3 regions of the Streptomyces sp. NPDC007088 genome follow, and region 3 is predicted to be linked to each of the others. Evidence: riboswitches for the same ligand, from Rfam matches in the RefSeq annotation. Region 3 holds a riboswitch; each other region holds the start of a gene.
The links. Region 3 has a riboswitch for thiamine pyrophosphate ahead of ACFYMP_RS25745 (thiamine ABC transporter substrate binding subunit). Riboswitches for the same ligand answer to the same signal wherever they lie in the genome.
Positions count from the first base shown of each region.

Region 1: it holds a riboswitch for thiamine pyrophosphate, as region 3 does, so the genes downstream of both, ACFYMP_RS20325 (purine-cytosine permease family protein) here and ACFYMP_RS25745 (thiamine ABC transporter substrate binding subunit) in region 3, are expected to answer to the same signal.
Region 2: it holds a riboswitch for thiamine pyrophosphate, as region 3 does, so the genes downstream of both, thiC (phosphomethylpyrimidine synthase ThiC) here and ACFYMP_RS25745 (thiamine ABC transporter substrate binding subunit) in region 3, are expected to answer to the same signal.

Region 1 covers NZ_JBIAFO010000012.1:68,392-76,101, forward strand. Annotated here, with positions in the region: gene ACFYMP_RS20315 (M4 family metallopeptidase) at 1,049-3,082, shown strand; gene ACFYMP_RS20320 (glutamate--cysteine ligase) at 3,248-4,348, opposite strand; TPP riboswitch at 4,846-4,940, shown strand; gene ACFYMP_RS20325 (purine-cytosine permease family protein) at 4,932-6,353, shown strand; gene thiM (hydroxyethylthiazole kinase) at 6,384-7,196, shown strand; gene thiE (thiamine phosphate synthase) at 7,193-7,710, shown strand, end outside.
Region 2 covers NZ_JBIAFO010000016.1:39,233-46,942, forward strand. Annotated here, with positions in the region: gene ACFYMP_RS23525 (LacI family DNA-binding transcriptional regulator) at 1-170, shown strand, start outside; gene ACFYMP_RS23530 (metallophosphoesterase) at 357-1,526, shown strand; gene ACFYMP_RS23535 (hypothetical protein) at 1,730-2,602, shown strand; gene thiC (phosphomethylpyrimidine synthase ThiC) at 3,071-4,909, opposite strand; TPP riboswitch at 4,902-5,050, opposite strand; gene ACFYMP_RS23545 (YibE/F family protein) at 5,123-6,526, shown strand; gene ACFYMP_RS23550 (SsgA family sporulation/cell division regulator) at 6,693-7,148, opposite strand.
Region 3 covers NZ_JBIAFO010000019.1:50,818-58,527, forward strand. Annotated here, with positions in the region: gene tsf (translation elongation factor Ts) at 1-204, shown strand, start outside; gene pyrH (UMP kinase) at 393-1,166, shown strand; gene frr (ribosome recycling factor) at 1,359-1,916, shown strand; gene ACFYMP_RS25735 (phosphatidate cytidylyltransferase) at 1,916-3,058, shown strand; gene rlmN (23S rRNA (adenine(2503)-C(2))-methyltransferase RlmN) at 3,234-4,346, shown strand; TPP riboswitch at 4,449-4,576, shown strand; gene ACFYMP_RS25745 (thiamine ABC transporter substrate binding subunit) at 4,659-5,747, shown strand; gene ACFYMP_RS25750 (ABC transporter permease) at 5,981-7,710, shown strand, end outside.

The sequences.
Region 1 (7,710 bases), on a different contig from region 3:
GGGCGGGCCCGGGAGCCGTGCGGCGCACGAAGCGCACCGCACGGCTCCGTCGTGTCCCGGGCCGCCGGGTCGCGCCGTCGATGCCGCCGCCCTCCGGCCGAGGGTGAGCCTGACGGCGGCTTCGCCAGGCGGCGCCTTCCCTTGAGGGCGACCCCGGAAGGCACGTGAGGGTGACTCCCGGGGGCGCCAGTACAGCGATGCGCGAGGGCTGTCGGCGCCGGGCCCGGTGGGGTGTCGCGGTAGCCCGGCAACGGTCCCGGGCGGGCGGAGCGCGGCCGGCCGCGGACACCGGGCCCCTCCCCTGCCGACAGGTCCCGCGTCGAGGCGCCGCTCTCCCGCGCCCGCACACCCGCTCCACCTCCACCCGGCGGGGCCACGGCCCGTCCACCGCGCTCCCTCGCCCGTCCCTCGCCGCACCGACGCGGTGCGCGCCTCTCGTTCCAGCACCTCACCTCTCCCTTGCGCCGCTCCGGACTCAGGCGTACCGATGAGCCGGGCGAGCGAGGTCACTCGCGCCTCCCGGATCGCGTGCCGCATACGGCGCCTCACTCGCCACACGCAGGTGAGGCGCCCGATCGCGGAGGGCACGCCCTGGATTCCCGGCGTGTCCTCCGGACGCGCATCCGGGCCGGTTCTCCCCCTGCGGGCGGAGAGGTCGATATCCGGCCGGGCGGGGCTCAAACCTCCGGTCTATGCGCGTAGCGCGCTGCCCCACACGGACGAAGCGGAACAGCGGGGCAAGTGGGGGCCTTTTTTGTCGCGGCCGCATTGCAGGTTCATGTCATGACCTCCCAAGCCGGGCACTTCGGGCGCCGGGTGGCGTGGACTCTTTCCCAAGTCTTTTCCCGGCACGGGTCCGTATAGCGGTGGCCGGAGTCCGGGAGACGAACGGAATCCGCCAACCTCCTGAAGCGCCCCTGACAAGTACCCCGGCGGACTGCCACTCTTCCCTCGGCCACGACGAGGGCCTTCGTCCCACCGCCCCCGTTCGCGGTCTGGTCATCCCCCGCCGGCCGCTTGCCCGCGGCCCGTAGAAGGAGTCCTTCCCTTGAGACGAACCTCCCCGAGACGCGCCGCCGCCACCGGTGGCGCCCTGCTCGCCGTCTCCGCCCTGCTCACCGCCGCCGTGCAGACGGGGGTCGCCTCGGCGGCCCCCGCGCCTGCCGCGCAGCCGGTGGCGGGCAAGGTCCACCCCGGCGCGCTTCCCGCGCAGCTGACGCCCGCCCAGCGGGCCCAACTGCTGCGTGAGGCAAGTGCGAAGACGGCACAGGCCGCCGACGGACTGGGCCTCGGCGCCAAGGAGAAACTCGTCGTCCGTGACGTGGTCAAGGACCGCGACGGGACGCTGCACACCCGCTACGAGCGCACCTACGACGGTCTGCCGGTGCTCGGCGGCGACCTCGTGGTGGCCACCTCCCCGGCCGGGAAGACGGAGGCCGTCAGCCGCGCCTCGCGTGCCCGGCTGACCGGGGTGAACACCAAGGCCGAGGTGAAGCCGGCCACCGCGCAGAAGCAGGCGCTGAGCGCCGCCGCGTCGAAGGGCGCCGAGAAGGCGGTCACCGACCAGGCCCCGCGCAAGGTCGTCTGGCTGGCCGGGGGCACCCCGACCCTGGCCTACGAGACGGTCGTCGGCGGCCTCCAGGAGGACGGCACCCCCAACGAGCTGCACGTCGTGACGGACGCCGCGACCGGCAAGAAGCTCTGGGAGTACCAGGCCATCGAGAACGGCACCGGCAACACGCAGTACAGCGGCACGGTGACGCTCACGACGACGAAGTCGGGCTCGACGTACAACCTGACGGACGCCTCGCGCGGCAACCACAAGACGTACAACCTGGCCAACAAGACCTCGGGCACCGGGACCCTGTTCTCGGGGCCGGACGACGTCTGGGGCAACGGCGTCGGCACCAACGTGGAGACCGCGGCCGCCGACGCGGCCTACGGCGCCCAGGAGACCTGGGACTTCTACAAGAACACCTTCGGGCGCAGCGGTATCCGCGGCGACGGGGTGGCCGCGTACTCGCGGGTGCACTACGGCAACAACTACGTCAACGCGTTCTGGGACGACAGCTGCTTCTGCATGACGTACGGCGACGGCGCGGGCAACGCCGCGCCGCTGACGGCCCTGGACGTGGCCGGGCACGAGATGAGCCACGGCGTCACCTCCGAGACCGCCGGGCTCAACTACAGCGGGGAGTCCGGGGGCCTGAACGAGGCCACGTCCGACATCTTCGGCACCGGCGTGGAGTTCTACTCCAACACCGCCACCGACCCGGGTGACTACCTGATCGGTGAGAAGATCAACATCAACGGCGACGGTACGCCGCTGCGCTACCAGGACAAGCCGAGCAAGGACGGCGCGTCCAAGGACTACTGGTCCTCCTCCCTCGGCGGGCTGGACGTGCACTACTCCTCCGGTCCGGCCAACCACTTCTTCTACCTGCTGTCCGAGGGCAGCGGCGCGAAGGTGGTCAACGGGGTCAGCTACAACTCGCCGACCTCCGACGGGCTCCCGGTCACCGGGATCGGCCGCGACAAGGCGCTCCAGATCTGGTACAAGGCGCTGACCACGCAGTTCACCTCGACCACCAACTACGCCTCGGCGCGCACCGGGACGCTCGCGGCGGCCTCCTCGCTCTACGGGGCGACCTCGGCCGAGTACAAGGCCGTCCAGGACGCCTGGGCGGGCATCAACGTCGGGGCCCGCTCCGGCGGTGGCGGCGGCGGCACCGGCACGGTGTTCTCCAGCACCACGAAGGTCGCGGTGCCGGACGCGGGCGCGGCGGTCACCTCCTCGATAGCGGTCACCGGACGCACCGGCAACGCTCCCTCGAACCTCAAGGTGGCGGTGGACATCTCGCACACCTACCGGGGTGACCTCGTGGTCGATCTGGTCGCGCCGAGCGGCACGAGCTACCGGCTGAAGAACTCCAGTTCCTCGGACTCGGCCGACAACGTCACCGACACGTACACCGTGAACGCCTCGGCGGTCGCGGCGAACGGCACCTGGAAGCTCAAGGTCCAGGACGTCTACTCGGGCGACAAGGGCACGATCAACGGCTGGTCACTGACCTTCCCGTAAACCCTCAGCGCGGCGAGCCCCACGAGGCCGCCCCCGCCCGCGGCGAGTGCCGCGGGCGGGGGCGGCCTCGCCGTGCGCCCGCCGGGGCGCGGACCGCCGCGCGGGAGGCGGCGGCGGGAGCCCTCGTAGCGCAGCCGGCGGCGGGAGCCGGCGCGCGTGCCCGGCTCACAGCAGGCCGAGTTCCCCGATCTCGCCCGGTTCCTTGGTGACCGCGCGCTGCCGTTCGGCGGGGCTGCCCCGGGTGAGCAGGTCCTCGGCCGTCGCCGTGACCCGCTCCCGGTCGCCCGCCGACTCCAGGGCGGCGCCCACGTGGTCGAGCAGGGCGCGCACCGCTTCGGCGGCGGGGACGGGGGTGCCGCTCACCGGGTGGACCAGCGGTCCGCCCAGGCCGTAGCGGGCGGCGGTCCACAGGGAGGCCGCCACCTCGTGGTCGGGGACCCGGGGCGCCCGCGCCCCGGCGGCGTCGGCCCGCAGGGCGGTCGTCACCAGGGCGCGGCTGAGGCCCGCCTGGAGGACGACCTCCTCGACGGTCGGCATGACGTCGGCGACCCGGATCTCCAGGGTCGGCACGTGCGAGGAGGGCCGGGCCAGCCAGTAGGCGTTGGTCGCGCGGACGGGCAGCACCCCGGTGCCGTAGAGCGTCGCGTACGTCACGTCGTAGTGCTGCGCGGACTCGAAGTAGGGCGGGATCTGGGTGGTCGGCCAGCGCGAGAGGACCATCGTGCGCCAGCTCGCGAAGCCCGTGTCGACGCCGTGTTCGTACGGCGAGTTGGCGGACAGCGCGAGCAGGACGGGCAGCCAGGGGCGCAGGTGGTTGAGCGCGGTGACGGCGGCGGAGCGGTCCGCGACGCCGACGTGGACGTGGCAACCGCAGGTCTCGGTCCCCCGGGCCAGCAACCGGTACAGGTCGGCGACGTTGCGGTAGTGCGGCGCCTCGCTCTCCGGGCGCGGCGGGGCGGGGCGCGGGGAGGTGCCGTTGGCCAGCACGCGGGCCCCGGCCTTCTCGGCGGCCTCCACGAGGCGCGCACGGGCCGCGGCGGTCTCGGCGCCCAGCGAGGCGAGATCCGCGCAGACCGGGGTGGTCGTCTCGATCATGCTGGTGAGCAGTTCGCGCTGCGGGGCGGTGGCCGCCTCGTCGGGGTGCAGCCTGCGGTGGGCGGTGAGGAGGTCGGCGGCGCCTTCGACCGGGACGAGGCTGTCCGGGTCCACGAGGAGGAACTCCTCCTCGGCCCCCAGGGTGGGCGGCGCGTCGGCCGGGGCGCTCATCGCGGGCCGCCCGGGTCGCGGTGGAGCATGAACACTTCGTCACTGATCATGCGTGGTCCTCCGGGTGGGGAGCGGGTGGACGGGCCCCGGACGTGCGGGCGCCGGGGCGGCGGGCGGTGCTGCGGTCGCTGAACGGGACGGCGGTGCGGGCGGGCGTACACGGGAACGGTGCGGGCGGGCGTACACGGGAACGGTGCGGGGCGGCGGTCTCGTGCCGGTGCCTGGGGCGGGTCCCCGTACCGCCGGGGCCTCAGGGCTTGAGGGGTGGGGGCCCAAAGGGCGCGGACGGTGCCTTCCACTGTCCTGCGCGCCGTGCGCGTGGTCGAGAGCGCATTCCGGGCGCCCCGGCGCACGGAACGCTCGCCTCCGGACACCGGGCGCACGACCGGAAACCGCGTAGCGGTGCGGGTCGGGAGCCCGGTTCCGGGTGGTCGCGACGCCCCGGCCGCCCCACCCGTCCCACCGGCGGTGGCGGGTCAGGCGTTACCCTTGCCGGCGTACCGGACACGGGGTGCCCCACTCGGGGGCTGAGATCACACCCGTCGAACCTGAACCAGCTCGTACTGGCGGAGGGATGTCTCTCATGTCGTTGCCGCACGTCTTCGACGGCTCCTCGCAACAGCACACCACCACGGAACGCTCCGTCTTCGACGGCCGGATGCCCTCGGCGCCGGGCGATCTGCGGATGGAGGCGCGCGGGATCACTCCCGTCCCCGAGTCGCACCGCTACGGCGGTCCCGGCCGGCTGTTCACCGTGTGGTTCGCGCCCAATCTGACGATGACCGGGGTGTTCACCGGCACGCTGGGCGCGGTGCTCGGACTGGACTTCGCCACGGCGCTGGCCGCCGTCGTGTTCGGCACCCTGCTCGGCGCGGTGCCGGCGGCCTGGCTCGGGACCTGGGGCAGCCGGACCGGAGCCGGTCAACTCCCCTTGTCGACACTGGCCTTCGGCAAGGCGGTCGCCCTGCCCGGGATACTCCAGTGGCTGTCCTCGGTGGCCTGGGACGCCCTGATCGGGCTGTTCGGCGGTGACGCGCTGGCGCGGCTGCTGGGCTGGCCGTTCTGGATCGGGGTGCTCGTCATGATGGCGGGCCAGGGGCTGGTCGGCGCGCTCGGGTACGAGGCGATCCACCGCCTCCAGAAGGTCATGTCCTTCGCGCTGGCGGTGGCTTTCGCGGTGCTCGCGGTGAAGCTGCTCGACGGGGCCGAACCGGTCACCACGAGCGGCGTGCACGGGCTGGACCGCTTCGGCGCGATCGTGCTCACCTCGACGGTCGCGCTGAGCCTGTCCCTGTCCTGGGCGCCGTACGCGAGCGACTTCAGCCGCTACCTTCCGCGCGAGACCTCCCGGCCGCGCATGTTCTGGTACACGCTGCTCGGAATCGGGCTGTCCTTCGTCGCGGTGCAGTCGCTCGGGCTGTGGGGTGCCTCGGTGTTCACCGACCAGACCGCGAAGGGCGTGGACGAACTGCTCGGCGGCGGCGCGCTGAGCGCTTTCGGGCTGCTCGCGGTGGCGCTCGCCGCGCTGTGCAGCAACGCGATGAACGACTACAGCGGTTCGCTCGCGCTCCAGACGGTGGGGGTGCGTGTGCCCCGCCCGTTCGCGGCGGTCCTCGCGGCGGCGCTCGGTTTCCCGCTGGTGCTGTGGATGCACGCGGCGGACACGGCGGCCCGCTTCCAGAACGTCCTGCTGTTCGTCGGGTACTGGATTCCCGGCTTCGTCGCCGTCGTGGCCGTCGACTGGCTCGTGCGGGCGCGGGAGCGCGGCGGCGCCCCGGTGGACCTGTCGGCCGAGGCGGCGCGTCCGCAACCCTGGTGGCCCGCCCCGCTGGCCTTCCTCGTGGCCTTCGCCGCCGCCGTCCCCTTCATGAACACCTCGCTGTACGTCGGCCCCGTCGCCGAGGCGCTGCACGGCGCGGACCTCGCGTACTACGTGGCCTTCCTCGTCGCCCTGCTCGCCTACGTACCGCTACGGCTGCGTTCGCGCCGCCGCGGTGGTGCGTAGCCCGGACCACCGAACGACCGGAGAGACCCCATGCCTTCCGCGAACCGCTCCGACCTGCTCCCCTTCAGCCGCGCGGCCCTCGACCGGGTACGCGCCCGGGAACCGCTCGTGCAGTGCCTGACCAACACGGTCGTCACCAACTTCACCGCCAACGCGCTGCTGGCGCTCGGCGCGGCGCCCGCGATGGTGGACATCCCGGTGGAGGCGGGGGCCTTCGCGCGGGTCGCCTCCGGGGTCCTCGTCAATCTCGGCACGGTGCACGCGGAGCAGCGCACCGCGATGACCGAGGCGGCACGGGCGGCGGGCGAGGCGGGGACGCCGTGGGTCCTGGACCCGGTCGCGATCGGCGCCCTGCCGGTGCGTACGGCGCTCGCGCACGAGTTGCTGGCCCTGGGGCCGGCCGTGGTGCGGGGCAACGCCTCGGAGATCATGGCGCTGGCCGGCGCGGGCGGCGGCGGGCGCGGCGTGGACGCGGCGCAGGACGTCGAGGCGGCGGCGGAAGCGGCCCGTGAACTGGCCCTTTCCTCGGGCGCCGTCGTCGCGGTGTCCGGGCCGGTGGACCTCGTCACCGACGGGGAGCGCACCGCCCGGGTGGCCAACGGCGACCCGCTGCTGACCCGGGTGACCGGGGGCGGCTGCGCGCTCGGCGCGGTGCTGGCCGCGTACGCGTCGGTGGACGGGGACCGTTTCGCCACGACGGTCGCGGCGGTCGCCGCGTACACGGTGGCCGCCGAGCTCGCGGTGCCCCGGTCGGCGGGGCCGGGCTCCTTCGCGGTGTCCTTCCTCGACGCCCTCGCGGGGCTGACCGGGGCGGACCTCGACCGGCGGGCGCGGCTGTCGTGACCGGGCCCGAGGAGAGCGCGGGCGCGGTGGGGCGGCCGCCGGTGGACCTCTCGGTGTACCTCGTGACGGACGCTGCGCAGTGCGCGGCGCGAGGCCGGAGCGTCGCCGCGACCGTGGCGCTCGCCGTGGCGGGCGGGGTGACGGCGGTGCAGGTCCGCGAGAAGGACGCGTCGGGGCGCGCGTTCCTCGACACGGTGCTGGAGGTCGCGGCCGTCCTGCCGGAGCGGGTCGCGCTGATCGTCAACGACCGCGTCGACGTGTTCCTCGCGGCGCGCGCGGCGGGCGCCCGGGTCACCGGCGTGCACGTCGGCCAGTCGGACCTGCCGCCGGAGTCGGTACGGGCGCTGGTGGGTGAGGACGCCGTGCTCGGACTGAGCGCGGCGACCCCGGCGCAGCTGCGGTCCGCCGCCGCGAGTCCGGCCGGCGTCGGCCATGTGGGCATCGGGGCACTGCGCGTGACCGCCACGAAGGCGGACGCCCCGCCCGCCCTCGGACACGAGGGCTTCGCCCGGCT
Region 2 (7,710 bases), on a different contig from region 3:
TCGGCACGGCGGTGGTCCAGCTGCTGATCGACGCCATCGAGGGCATCGGCCCCGCACACCCTGTGGAGCGCGTCATACCGACGGAACTGATCGTGCGGGCCTCCTCCCAGCGCCGTACCCCGCGCACCACCGTCAGCCCTCCCCGCAGTCCTGGCGGGGGCGGAGGCTGACCGGCGTCCGGGACGCCGGGCGAAATCCGCGCCCAATTCAGGAGAAATCACCGGCTTGGCGGGCGCCCCGCGGGATTCACCACCCCTGGTGCGTCACAGAGCGGGAGCCGCATTCCTATGATGGGCCCACGACACCGCGGGCCGCTGCGACCAAGCAGTCCGAACCGGTGCAGATGCGGCGCGATCGTGGTGGAGGGGTCAATGACGCAGGGGGCCGGTCAGGGACCCGTGGGGGAGACACCGACGGTGCGCGACTTCCGCGTCCCCGCCTACATGAACCGTCCTGATCCCCAAGGGGACGGATCCGAACCGTACGCGCAGGGCACCGACCGGTACGCCGAGTCGGCCCAGGTGTACACGGAGCGGCACGCCGAGGCCCCGGCCCCCGTCCGGGCCGCGTATCCGGCCGTGCCGCAGACGCCCCACGCCCAGGCCGGGGAGGCGCTCGGCGAGCCGGAGGGCTACACGCCCACCCAGCGGGACCTGCCGGTCATCGGAGCGCAGGCCACCGCGGGCGCGCAGCCCGCCGCCGAGGGGCTCGGCCCGCTGTACGTCGTGGGGGACGTCCACGGCTACCTGGACCAACTCGTGGCGGCGCTACGGGAGCAGGGGCTGGTCGACGCCGACACCCACTGGGCGGCCGGCAACGCCCGGCTCTGGTTCCTCGGCGACTTCACGGACCGCGGCCCCGACGGGATCGGCGTCATCGATCTGGTGATGCGCCTGTCCGCCGAGGCGGCAGCGGCCGGCGGCTACTGCAAGGCGCTCATGGGCAACCACGAACTCCTGCTCCTGGGGGCCAAGCGCTTCGGCGACACTCCGGTCAACTCAGGCGCGGGCACCGCCACTTTCCAGGCGGCCTGGCTGCTCAACGGCGGGCAGAAGTCCGACATGGACAGGCTCCAGGATGTCCATCTTCAGTGGATGTCCCGGCTGGACGCCATCGTCGAGGAGGACTCCCACCTCCTGGTGCACTCCGACACCACGGCCTACCTCGACTACGGCGACACGATCGAAGCGGTCAACGACACGATCCACGAGATCATCAACCGCAACGACGCCGACGAGTGCTGGGACGTCTTCCGGAAGTTCACCAAACGCTTCGCCTTCCGCGACCAGTCGGGTCCCGAGGCGGTGCGCGAACTGCTGAGCGTCTTCGGCGGCAACCGCATCGTGCACGGTCACAGCCCGATCCCCTACCTGCTCGGTGACGTCGGCTCCGAGGACGGCGAGGACAGCGCCGGACCCGTCGTCGACGGCCCGCACATCTATGCCGACCGACTCGCCGTCGCCATGGACGGTGGCGTGACCATGGCCGGAAAACTGCTCGTCCACCGCGTTCCCTTCCCCGCCTGAACCAGATCCGCTCGCCGTTCGGGCGGTCCCGCCCCCTTGGCATGAACGGCTGTCACCATTCACCGCAGGTCAATTTCCAGAAACACCCTGTTACGACGCGCCGTGCCCGGCCTACCATCGCCTTATCCGTAGGCTTTCCTCCGCTTCCGCCCCACTGCCCGCACCCAGGCGGGCGTCCCGCCGGCCCTACGGAGCATCGGGGGATGCACATGACCAGCGCTCCGCATCTGCTGAACGAGGACCGCCCCGAATTCGAGCGCGTCCTGGACGAGGCAATCCGTACGGCCGCCTCCCACCCGGAAACCGCCCGGGTCGCACAGCGATTCAACCCTGCCCAACTGCGCACCCTCGCGACGGGTGCGACGGCCTTCATCGCGGGGGCGGCGGCGGCCGAATACCAGCACTACGTCCACGCGCGGGAACGGTCCCGCGAACCCGCGCGCGTCAGCGCCGCCCCCCGGCCCGAGGAGGGCGAGGGGGCACCGAACGGCATCGCCGCCGCGCTCAGCGAGGTGACGGAGTCCTCGGGTGCCGGAGCGACAGCGGTGGTGGCCGTGCTCGCCCCGCTCCTGGCCGCGATCGCCGCCGTCATCTTCCTTCTCGTCGGCTATCTGCTGAAGCTCCTGGACCCCGAACCCGCCATCGCGAGTGGGCTGCTCACCGCCGGGTGGGTCTTCGCTGTCCTCGCCGCATTCGGCATCCTGATCGCCGGCGCCGCCCTCCTGCTCACCGCCCTGCGCAACAACTCCCCCACGCACTCCTCCGCGGAGGGGGGCTTCGCAGGGGAGACAGCCGAGCTCGCCGCCGCACGCGCGGCCTGGCATCGAGCGCTCCTGGAGAAGGGCATTCTGCCGTTCTTCCGGGATCTCGACGACGCTCCGCGCACGGAAGCGGGGAACGTTGCCGCTCAGCCCGGCCCGAACCTGCCCTCTCAGCAGCGCATGCCCCGCCTCGGTTATCACCGGCCAGGTTTCAGCGGCCCGGAAGCGGACGGCGAGTCCGGGACCCGCCCCCGCTACTCCAGCCCCGATTTCAGCAGCCCCGACTACGGCGGGCCGGATCACCGTCCGGAGTAACTGACCTTCCGGCAGGCAGCTGACGGGCCCACGTCGGTGAAACCGCGCGTGCCGATGCCGGTGTGCCCCCCATGAACGAGAGACCCACCGGCACCGGGAGACGTACGCCACCGGAACGGTCCGATGTTTCACGTGAAACCAGCGTCAGCCGGATGTTTCACGTGAAACCACCCCATCAGCCAGGTGTTTCACGTGGAACAACTCCTCAGTGGTGTTTCACGTGAAACACCTCCTCGTGCTTCACGTGAAACACCTCCTCGTGCCTTCCACCAACCGGACCAGTGGAGACACGGGCCCATCCCGGGTGAGTCCTGACCGAGAAGCGGGGCCGGCATCGAGGGCGAGGCAGCGCCCCACCGTGGTCCCAGGCACGAGGACACGTCAACGCGTCGGGGAGTACAGCAGCGCCGGTGCCCAGAACCCGCGATCGTCAGTCGCGGCGGCAGGAGCCCTGACCGGCTCACGCCCCTACTCCGCCAGCGGCAAGTAGACGCGGCTCCCCAAAGCGGCGAACTCGCGTGACTTCTCCAACATCCCCGCGTCGATCTCGTCCTGACTCAACTCCGCCCGCGTGGAACCCGCTTCGAGGAGGTCCGGGGCGAACTGCTCGGTGATGTCGTGGCTGATCTTCATCGAGCAGAACTTCGGCCCGCACATGGAGCAGAAGTGCGCGGTCTTGGCCGGTTCGGCCGGGAGTGTCTCGTCGTGGTACTCGCGGGCGGTGTCCGGATCGAGGGCCAGGTTGAACTGGTCCTCCCAGCGGAACTCGAAGCGCGCCTCCGACAGGGCGTCGTCCCAGTCCTGGGCCCCGGGATGTCCCTTGGCCACATCGGCGGCGTGGGCGGCGATCTTGTAGGTGATCACCCCGGTCTTCACGTCGTCCCGGTTGGGCAGGCCGAGATGTTCCTTGGGGGTCACGTAGCAGAGCATGGCGGTACCCCACCAGCCGATCATCGCCGCGCCGATACCCGAGGTGATGTGGTCGTAGGCGGGGGCGATGTCCGTGGTCAACGGGCCGAGCGTGTAGAACGGCGCCTCCTCGCAGATCTCCTGCTGGAGGTCGATGTTTTCCTTGATCTTGTGCATCGGCACGTGTCCTGGGCCCTCGATCATCGTCTGGACGCCGTGCCGACGAGCGACCGCGTTCAGCTCACCGAGCGTCCGCAACTCCGCGAACTGAGCCTCGTCGTTGGCGTCCGCGATCGAGCCGGGCCGCAACCCGTCCCCGAGCGAGTACGTCACGTCGTAGGCCGCGAGGATCTCGCACAGCTCCTCGAAGTGCTCGTAGAGAAAGGACTCCTGGTGATGGGCGAGGCACCAGGCGGCCATGATCGAGCCGCCCCGCGAGACGATGCCGGTCTTGCGCCGGGCCGTGAGCGGGACGTAGGGCAGCCGGACACCGGCGTGCACCGTCATGTAGTCCACGCCCTGCTCGGCCTGCTCGATCACCGTGTCCTTGTAGATCTCCCAGCTCAGCTCCTCGGCCTTGCCGTCGACCTTCTCCAGCGCCTGGTAGAGCGGCACCGTGCCGATGGGGACCGGCGAGTTGCGCAGCACCCACTCCCTCGTGGTGTGGATGTTGCGTCCGGTGGAGAGATCCATGACGGTGTCGGCTCCCCAACGGGTCGCCCAGGTCATCTTCTCCACCTCCTCCTCGATCGAGGAGGTCACCGCGGAGTTGCCGATGTTGGCGTTGACCTTCACGAGGAACCGCTTGCCGATGATCATCGGCTCGATCTCGGGGTGGTTGACGTTCGCGGGTAGCACCGCGCGCCCTGCGGCCAGTTCCGCCCGGACGATCTCGGGTTCGAGGTTCTCGCGCAGCGCGACGAACTCCATCTCCGGGGTGATCTCCCCCCGCCTGGCGTAGGCGAGTTGCGTGACGGCGCGTCCGTCCCTGCTCCGGCGCGGCTGCCGGGGGCGCCCGGGAAAGACCGCGTCGAGGTTGCGGAGCCCGCCCCGGGGCGAGGTGTGCTTGAGTCCGTCGTCCTCCGGCCGCACGGGCCGGCCCGCGTACGTCTCGGTGTCGCCGCGGCCCGCGATCCAGTTCTCCCTGAGCGGTGCGAGCCCACGGCGTACGTCGGTCCTCTCGGCCGGGTCGGTGTACGGGCCGGAGGTGTCGTACAAGGTCACTACACGGCCGTTGGTCAGGTGCACGGCCCGCACCGGCACCCGCAGGCCGGGGCGTGAGCCCTCGACGTACGCCTTGTGCCAGCCGATGGTGCGTTCCTCCTGCGGGGACAGCGGCTGCTCGCTCGCCGTCCTCTCCTCCGCGGAGGCAGGGGTGTGCGCGTCCGATGTGGTCATGAGACCTACTCCCTACGCCGGCATTACCCGGTAACAGGTTCGGCGGTCGACGCAGCCTTCCCGTACTTCTCGCCGAGGTCTCGGCCGTACGGAGTTCAGCGCCCTCTCAGCCCGGTGCTCCGAGCTCCCGCGTGTACGTATCGTGGCCTCACGCTAACGCCATCCCGGGCGCGCTGAACAGAGGGCGTGTGCCGTTCTTGCGATGATCGGGCGGTGACGACACCACCCCCTACGGATCTCGGCCACGGTTCCGCCCACGGCCACAGCCACCAGCACGGCCCGGCCACACCTGGCTCAAGGAGACTGCGTACGGTCATCGCCGCCGTGCTCGTACCGTTCACCGCCGCCGTCGTCGTGGGACTCGTGACGCTGTGGCCCGGCGAGCCGCCCGAGCACGGGCGTTCAGGCGTGGGTTTCGACCGGCAGACCGTGGCCGGCAAGGTCGTCGCGGTTACGCACGTCGGATGCAAGGACGGAACCGCGTCGAACGGCGTGGCGGGCTCGGCGACCGGGGCGGCGGAGCCCCGGGGAGACGCGCCGGGGGCGGTACCGGGCAACGGCGGACACGCCGACGGAGTCTGTGAACAGGCGAAAATCGAGGTCACCGAGGGCAAGGACCGCGGGCGGACCTTCAACGAACTGGTCCAGCCCGATTCCCCGCGTCAGCTGCGCGCGGGTCAGGAAGTCGTCCTGGCCTACGCGCCGGACGCGCCCCGGGAACTCCAGTACTCCGTCACCGATGTCGGCCGAAAGCTGCCGATGCTGCTGCTTGCCGGGATCTTCGCGCTGGCGGTCGTCGTCGTCGGCCGGTTGCGGGGGCTCATGGCGCTCGTGGCACTCGCCGTGAGCTTCCTCGTGCTCACCTTCTTCATCCTGCCCGCGGTGTTGCAGGGCTCGAATCCTCTGGTGGTGGCGGTCGTGGGGGCGAGTGCCATCATGTTGCTCGCGCTCTACCTCTGCCACGGGCTGACGGCCCGCACCTCGGTGGCCGTCCTCGGCACCCTGGTGTCACTGCTGCTCATCGGCCTGCTCGGCTCGCTCTTCATCGGGTGGGCGGCGCTGACCGGCAACACCGACGACAACACCGGACTCGTCCACGGTCTCTATCCCGGGATCGACATGAGCGGGCTCCTGCTGGCCGGGGTCATCATCGGTTCACTCGGAGTGCTCGACGACGTGACGGTCACGCAGACCTCGGCCGTATGGGAGCTTCGGCAGGCCGACCCGGCGATAAGCCGTCGCGCTCTGTACCGCGCCGGCATCCGGATCGGGCGGGACCACATCGCCTCGGTGGTCAACACGCTGGTGCTGGCGTACGCGGGGGCTTCCCTGCCGCTGCTCCTGCTGTTCTCGCTGGCGCGGAGCGACGTCGGCACGGTCGCGGGCAGCGAACTGGTGGCCGAGGAGATCGTCCGGACCCTGGTGGGTTCCATCGGCCTGGTGGCCTCCGTGCCGGTCACCACGGCACTGGCCACGCTCGTCGTGTCGGCCGACCGCCCCGGCTCGAAGCCCGAGGACGTCCCGACACCCCCGCCTCTAGCGGCGGTGCCCGGCCCGGACCGCGGCCCACTGCGTGGCGCGGTGCTTGGCGGCGGAGGCCGACGCCGCAAACGCTGAGACGGCCGACGGGAACCCGCGCGCACTGCTCACCTCGGGTACCGGTGTCCCACCCGGCAGCGGGGCCGCAGAAGACCGAGTCCGATGCGGCCCTGGCGACTTGGCGACCTCCAGGGCCCACCCGGCTCTCTCCGGGTCCCCCGAGGTCCGTCGCCGCCCTCCGGAATCAGCCCGCGCTCTGTTCCTCGGCGAGGATCCGGTGCAGGGCGTCGTCCAGGTGACTCTCGAAATCCGCCGAGGCACGCTCCTCGCCCAGCGGAACGAGCCGGTCCGTGCGGTCGAGGAACGCGACGATGGGCGCCATACTCACCCGGAACAGCGCGTGATCGGCTCCGACCTGCAACCGGATGTGCATGTCGGCCGGCGGCTCCGCGTCCATCAACGGGTCGAGCTCGACGGGGGCGACACGCACGTCGCCGTCTCCGCACGGCTCCTCGATACCGTCGCTGAGCAGATCCCTCCCGAAGGTCCAGGAGACCGGAGCGTCCCCCGGGAGATGGAACGTCAGCCGGACGGCGTACGGATCGTCGGCCTCGTACCGAAGCTCGACGGGGATACGGAAGGACAGCTCCTCGGAAACGAGGAAGCTCATCATGACTTCTGCCTGTACGGACTCGCGCATCGCCAACCCCGTCGATTGCCGTCACCTGATCAGGGGCTCAGGCCCCTGACACTCCTGACACATTGCTCGGTGCACCCATCACATCACAGTGAGTGACACCACAGATACTGATTGAGGAACAAACCTGCGGGGAAAACTGTCCGCAACCTACTCGCCGAGCAGGCCGGAACTCCCGCGACCGATCACCGGTATTCCGGCTGCCCCCTGGCAGATCGCGTATGCGCCGCGCCCTAGAGGGGCCGCACGTTCACTCCTTTGCCCCAGCGGGCCGCCGGAGCACCGGAAAAGACCACCGCGTCGGCGGCGGCCCGAACATCGCGGAGCGTGACGCCTGGAACGGACGACGAGCCCCTCGGGGCGCCGTCCGGGAACGGTGCGCGCCACGAAGGGCTCGAAGAGGGCACCCGAACCGGAGAGTTCGGCGAAGGTGCGGTCAACCGTGGCCAAGGGTCACTTCCAGGGCGCGAGTACAGCCTCCCCCGCCATGGGCCGAGGAGGCACAGGAAGCGGCTGCGGAGTCGGGCCCCACGCCGGTGTCCGGACTGTAGCCTCTGGCGCTGTC
Region 3 (7,710 bases):
GTCGCCGAGGAGACCTCGCGCAACGAGGGCAAGCCCGAGGCCGCCCTGCCGAAGATCATCGAGGGTCGGGTGAACGGCTTCTTCAAGGAGGTCACCCTCCTCGACCAGCCGTTCGCGAAGGACAACAAGAAGTCCGTCAAGAAGGTCCTAGACGAGGCCGGTGTCAGCCTGAAGCGTTTCGCGCGCATCAAGGTCGGCATCTGAGTCCGGACCACGATCGACTCAAGCCCTTCCCGGCAGTGCCCGGGAAGGGCTGTGGGCGGTCGGCGACGTACGGTGCCCCGTACCGCCGCCGACAGCTGATCTGACGAGGAGGCCATTGCCGTGCACGGGTTGCGAACCATCCCCGGCGGCAGTGGCCTTCTTGGTATGCGCATCACGAGGAGAAACCCATGACCATGGCCGAGGCCGATAATTCCACCGACCTGAGCGAGCACGGCAAGGGCGCCGGCCGCTTTCTGCTGAAGCTCTCCGGCGAAGCCTTCGCCGGTGGTGGGGGACTGGGTGTCGACCCCGACGTGGTGCACGCCATCGCGCGTGAGATCGCCGCCGTGGTGCGCGGAGGCGCGCAGATCGCGGTTGTCATCGGCGGCGGCAACTTCTTCCGGGGCGCGGAACTGCAGCAGCGCGGGATGGACCGGGCCCGGTCCGACTACATGGGCATGCTCGGCACCGTCATGAACTGCCTCGCCCTCCAGGACTTCCTGGAGAAGGAGGGCATCGACTCCCGTGTGCAGACGGCCATCACCATGGGACAGGTGGCCGAGCCCTACATTCCGCTGCGCGCCATCCGCCACTTGGAGAAGGGCCGCGTGGTCATCTTCGGCGCCGGTATGGGAATGCCGTACTTCTCCACCGACACCACCGCCGCGCAGCGTGCTCTGGAGATCCACGCGGAAGCCCTCCTCATGGGCAAGAACGGTGTGGACGGGGTCTACGACGCGGACCCCAAGACCAACCCCGACGCCGTGAAGTACGACGCCCTGGGCTACGGCGAGGTCATCACCCGGGACCTCAAGGTCGCCGACATGACCGCCATCACCCTGTGCCGCGACAACCGGCTGCCCATCCTCGTCTTCGAACTGCTCGCCGCGGGCAATATCGCGCGAGCCGTCAAGGGTGAGAAGATCGGCACGCTCGTAAGCGATCAGGGCACCCGGGCCTGAGCCCGGAGCGCTCCGTGAGCCCACGGGCACCACGGAGCGCCGTCGTCGTCGGCAGGGATGGACAAAGCCCTGCCGCTCGGACACCGTTCAGTACAGAAGAGACGCGACGCAGCCGGACCTGTGCGCACTCCCGCCGCCATCACGGAGCGGGAAGACCCCGTCAGGCCAACTCAAGACACGCAGGAGCAAGTGGTGATCGAAGAGACCCTCCTCGAAGCCGAGGAGAAGATGGAGAAGGCCGTTGTGGTCGCCAAGGAAGACTTGGCCGCCATCCGTACCGGCCGCGCACACCCGGCGATGTTCAACAAGATCGTGGCCGACTACTACGGGGCCATGACGCCGATCAATCAGCTCGCGTCGTTCTCGGTACCGGAGCCGCGCATGGCGATCGTGACCCCGTTCGACAAGAGCGCTCTGCGCAACGTCGAGCAGGCCATCCGGGACTCCGACCTCGGCGTCAACCCGAGCAACGACGGCAATATCATCCGAGTGGTCTTCCCGGAGCTCACCGAGGAACGCCGCAAGGAGTACATCAAGGTCGCCCGCACCAAGGGCGAGGACGCGAAGGTCTCGATCCGCGCCGTACGCCGCAAGGCGAAGGACGCGCTCGACAAGCTGGTCAAGGACAAGGAGACGGGCGAGGACGAGGTCCGTCGCGCGGAGAAGGAGCTCGACGACACCACCGCGAAGTACGTCGCGCAGGTGGACGAGCTGCTCAAGCACAAGGAATCCGAGCTGCTCGAGGTCTGATGAACGACTCTTCCTGGGGCGCGCCGTCCCGCACCGGATACGGCGAGCCGTGGCCCACCCCCGGACAGGGGCCTGTCCAGGGGGTCGCCTCGGCGGGTCCCGTGTACGAAGGGCAGGACGTCCAAGAGACTCGGCCCATGCCCATCGTGCCTGACCTACCCGCGAGCGGCGGAGATCAGGATGACGACCGGGGGACCGCTCGGCTGAGGGGTCCCCTGTTCCGCGACGAACTGCCGCAGGAGCCCATGGAGAGTGAGCCCGGACCCCCGTCGCACCGTGGACCGGACCCGGCGTCCGCTCCCGCGGGGCAGCCCACGCCGCAGAAGAAGAGCGCGGGTCGTGACCTGGGCGCGGCCATAGGGGTCGGTCTCGGTCTCGGCGTGGTTGTCGTCGCCTCGTTGTTCATCGTCAAGGCCGTGTTCGTCGGTGTCATAGCGGTGGCCGTCGTGGTCGGTGTCTGGGAGCTCACCTCGCGGCTGTCGGAGCGCAAGGGCATCAAGGCTCCGCTGATCCCGCTGGCTCTGGGCGGGGCGGCCATGGTCATCGCCGGCTACGCACGGGGCCCCGAGGGCGCGTGGGTGGCGGTGGCGCTGACGGCGCTCGCCGTCCTCGTCTGGCGTATGACGCAGCCCCCGGAGGGCTACCTCAGGGATGTCACGGCCGGTGTGTTCGCCGCGTTCTACGTGCCGTTCCTGGCGACCTTCGTGGCCTTGATGCTCCGGGCGGACGACGGCGCCTGGCGGGTGCTGCTGTTCCTCATTCTGACCGTGGTCAGCGACACCGGCGCCTACGCGGTCGGATGGCGCTTCGGCAGCCATAAGCTCGCGCCCCGTATCAGCCCCGGCAAGACGCGGGAGGGGCTGGTCGGCGCCGTGACCTTCGCCATGGTCGCGGGTGCCCTGGGCATGCAGTTCATGATCGACGACGGGGCGTGGTGGCAGGGACTCCTGCTCGGTCTCGCCGTTGCCGCCAGCGCCACCCTCGGTGACCTGGGCGAGTCCATGATCAAGCGGGATCTCGGGATCAAGGACATGGGCACGCTGCTGCCGGGCCACGGCGGCATCATGGACCGGCTCGACTCGTTGCTCCCCACCGCTCCCGTGGTGTGGCTGCTGCTGGTCCTCTTCGTCGGCTCGGGGTGACGGGGCGCGCGTTACGCTGAAAGGGTCCGCCATTCCTGTGGTGGGCCCTTTTTCGTGTTCGCGGCCCGGGGCCGCCCCCCCGTACGGGGGGGCGGCCTGCTGCCTCGTCCCCCGTCCCCGAGGCGTCCGGCACCCTTCACGGCGTGCAGTGCGCCGCACTGAGGAGTTTCCGCCCATGGCCCCGCCCGTCCCGGGAGAGCTCACCTTCGTCGCGCCGCGCGGAGCCAAGAAGCCGCCCCGTCACCTGGCCGACCTCACCCCCGCGCAGCGCAAGGAGGCGGTCGCCGACATCGGCGAGAAGCCGTTCCGCGCGAAGCAGCTCTCCCAGCACTACTTCGCCCGCTACGCCCACGACCCGCAGCAGTGGACGGACATCCCGGCCGCCGCGCGGGGAAAGCTCCAGGAAGCGCTGCTGCCGGAACTGATGTCGGTCGTCCGGCACATTTCCTGCGACGACGACACCACGCGCAAGACGCTGTGGAAGCTCTTCGACGGGACTCTGGTGGAGTCAGTGCTGATGCGGTACCCCGACCGCGTCACCATGTGCATCTCCTCGCAGGCCGGCTGCGGCATGAACTGCCCGTTCTGCGCGACGGGGCAGGCCGGTCTCGACCGCAACCTCTCGACCGCCGAGATCGTCCACCAGATCGTCGACGGCATGCGCGCCCTGCGTGACGGAGAGATCCCCGGGGGCGTCGCCCGCCTGTCGAACATCGTCTTCATGGGGATGGGCGAGCCGCTAGCCAACTACAACCGTGTGGTCGGCGCCATCCGCCGTCTCACCGACCCGGAGCCCGACGGCCTCGGGCTGTCGCAGCGGGGCATCACCGTGTCCACTGTGGGCCTCGTCCCGGCCATGCACCGGTTCGCCGACGAGGGCTTCAAGTGCCGGCTCGCCGTGTCGCTGCACGCCCCCGACGACGAGCTGCGCGACACTCTCGTCCCCGTCAACACGCGCTGGAAGGTGCGGGAGGTGCTGGACGCCGCGTGGGAGTACGCGGAGAAGTCCGGTCGGCGAGTGTCCATCGAGTACGCGCTCATCCGCGACATCAACGATCAGGCGTGGCGCGGGGACCTCCTGGGCCGTCTCCTCAAGAACAAGCGCGTCCACGTCAACCTGATCCCGCTCAACCCCACACCGGGTTCCAAGTGGACGGCCTCGCGCCCCGAGGACGAGCGAGCCTTCGTGGAGGCCATCGCCGCCCACGGCGTGCCCGTGACGGTGCGCGACACGAGGGGGCAGGAGATCGACGGGGCGTGCGGTCAGCTCGCGGCCGCCGAGCGGTGACCTGAGGCTCCGCACTCCCTCAGAGGTAGGGTGTCCGCGTACATTCGTTCCGTACTCGGCCGCCCGAGCGGCACCGTGAGTACGACACGGAGACAACTTCACACATTCCGACAGGGGAGCGCCACAGCGCTGAGAGTGCGGCACCACGTCCCGTCACGGGGCGTCCAGGTCGCAGACCCTCTGAACCTCGCCCGGGTCATTCCGGGTAGGAAGTTCGGTCATCACTCATGCTGTTGCGCCATGCCCGCCTTCCGGACGGAAGGCGGGCATGGCCGCGTCTTCTCCTGGCCATCCAGGAGGAATCCAGTGCGCATCACGATCACGAAGAGGATCGCCGCGGGCATCGCGGCCACGGGGCTCGGCGCCCTTGCCCTCGCCGGCTGCGGCTCGGACGGGTCAAGCGGCGACGGCAAGGCGAAGGACAAGACCGTCACGCTGGTCACGCACGACTCCTTCGCCGCGTCCAAGAGCGTCCTCAAGGCCTTCCAGCAGAAGACCGGCTACAAGGTGAAGGTCCTCAAGAGCGGCGACGCCGGCCAGGCCGTGAACCAGGCGGTGCTCACCAAGGGCAACCCGCAGGGCGACGTCTTCTTCGGCGTCGACAACACGCTGCTCTCCCGCGCCCTCGACAACGGGCTCTTCCAGCCCTACGAGGCCAAGGGACTGGCCCGGGTGGGGGCCGATGTCCAGCTGGACGGGGCGAAACACCGCGTGACGCCGGTAGACACCGGAGACATCTGCGTGAACTACGACAAGAAGTACTTCGCGCAAAAGAAGCTCGCCCCGCCCCGTGGCTTCGCCGACCTCGCGAAGCCGCAGTACAAGAACCTCCTGGTCACCGAGAACGCCGCGACGTCCTCGCCGGGCCTCGGTTTCCTGCTCGGTACGGCGTCGCAGTACGGCGACGACGGATGGCAGGGGTACTGGCGCAAGCTGAAGTCGAACGGTGTCAAGGTCGTCGACAGCTGGGAGCAGGCGTACAACGAGGAGTTCTCCGGTTCCGCCGGAGGCAGGAAGGCCGGTGGCGATCGTCCTCTGGTCGTCTCCTACGCCTCCAGCCCGCCCGTAGAGGTGCTGTACGCAGACCCCCGGCCGAAGCACGCCCCCACCGGCGTCGCGTCGGGGACCTGCTTCCGGCAGATCGAGTTCGCGGGGCTCCTCGACGGCGCGGCGAACGAGAAGGGCGGCAAGGCCCTGATCGACTTCCTGATCAGTGACAAGTTCCAGGCGGACATGCCGCTCACGATGTTCGTGAACCCCGTGGTGGCGGGCACCGAACTGCCGGAGTTGTTCTCCAAGTACGACGGGACGGCGCAGGACGCTCACACCGTCGCGCCCGAGAAGATCGCCGAACACCGTGAGGCGTGGATCAAGTCGTGGACCTCACTCGTCGTCAAGTGACGGGCTGGGCGGGTTCCGGACGTACGGAGGCGGACGCGGCGCGCTCAGACGGTGCGGAGCCCGGCTCCGAGTCCGGGCAGCAGGCCATTCCGCCCACGCCGTCACCCGCCTCGTCCGGGGCCCCGTCGCCGTACGGTCGGGCGCCGTCGGGGGCCCCGTCTCGGCGGCAGCGTCCGGGCGGCGTCGAGGTGCGGCGTGCCCGTCTTCGCGACGCCGCGGCGCGGCTCGGGCTGATGGCCGTACCCGTCGCGTTCTTCGCGCTGTTCTTCGCCTATCCGGTGGCAGCCATCGTCGGCCGTGGTCTGAAGACCCCTGCGGGATGGCAGGTCGGGAAGATCTTCGGCGTGCTGGGGCAGAGCGATGTCCAGGACGTCCTGTGGTTCACGACCTGGCAGGCCTTGGCGTCGACGGCGCTGACCCTGGTGGTGGCGCTGCCCGGTGCCTACGTCTTCGCCCGCTTCGAGTTCCCTGGCAAGGAGTTGCTGAGAGCGGTGGTGACCGTCCCCTTCGTGCTGCCCACCGTCGTCGTCGGCACGGCCTTCCTCGCGCTCCTCGGGCGGGGCGGTCTCACCGACGAACTGTGGGGGATCAGGCTGGACACCACGGTCTGGGCGATCCTCCTGGCGCACGTCTTCTTCAACTACGCCGTGGTCGTGCGCACCGTAGGGGGGCTTTGGGCGCAACTGGATCCGAGGCAGGAGGAGGCGGCACGTACCCTCGGCGCTTCGCGCTGGGCGGCGTTCCGCACCGTGACCCTGCCGGCTCTCGCTCCGGTCGTGGCCGCGGCGGCTCTCATGGTCTTCCTGTTCACCTTCACCTCGTTCGGAATCGTCCAGATCCTGGGCGGGCCGGCGTACTCGACCCTGGAAGTGGAGATCTACCGGCAGACGGCGCAGCTACTGGACCTGCCCACCGCCGCCGTGCTGACGCTTGTCCAGTTCGCCGCCGTCGTAGCCATTCTGGTGGCCCACGCGTGGACCGTCCGGCGCACCGAGAGCAGCCTGAAGCTTGTCGACGCCGCCACTGGCACGCGGCGCCCCCGGGGCACGGCGCAATGGGCGCTCCTGGGAGGGGTACTGGCCTCCGTCGCCCTCCTCCTCGTTCTGCCCCTGGCGGTCCTGGTCCGACGAGCCTTCGACGGTCCGGAGGGTTTCGGCCTCGGCTACTTTCGTGCGCTGGCCTCGTCGGACGGCGGACTCTTCCTGGTGGCCCCCCTCGCGGCGGTCGGCAACTCGCTGCGCTACGCCGCCGTGGCGACGCTGATCGCTTTGGTTGTGGGCGGGCTGGCGGCTGCCGCGCTGAGCCGCCCGACCCGCGGGAGGAGCAACTCTCTCGTCGACGCCCTGGTGCGCGGATTCGACGGGTTGCTCATGCTGCCGCTCGGCGTCTCGGCAGTGACCGTCGGATTCGGGTTCTTGATCTCGCTCGACAAGCCTCCGCTGGACCTACGCGCCTCGTGGTTCCTGGTGCCGTTGGCGCAGGCGCTCGTCGGCGTCCCGTTCGTGGTGCGGACGATGGTGCCGGTGCTTCGCGCAGTGGACCAGCGTCTGCGCGAGGCGGCGGCCGTACTCGGGGCCTCGCCCTGGCGAGTGTGGCGAGAGGTGGACCTGCCCATGGTGCGCCGGGCTCTGCTTGTCGCCGCGGGCTTCGCCTTCGCCGTGTCTCTCGGTGAGTTCGGCGCGACGGTGTTCATCGCCCGGCCCGACGCTCCCACGTTGCCGGTCGCGGTCTCCCGGCTGCTCGGGCGGGCGGGCGACACCAACTACGGTCAGGCCATGGCGCTCTCGACGGTGCTGATGGCCGTCTGCGCGGTGTCCCTGCTGGTACTCGAACGGATCAGGCCGCGCGGCCTCGCCGCTGAGCCCGGCACCTACGCCCCGGCCGATGCCGATGCCGATGCCGATGCCGATGCCACCTCTACGGAGCACCGTCGGCGCACTCGGAGGGGTGGGAACGGGGCTGC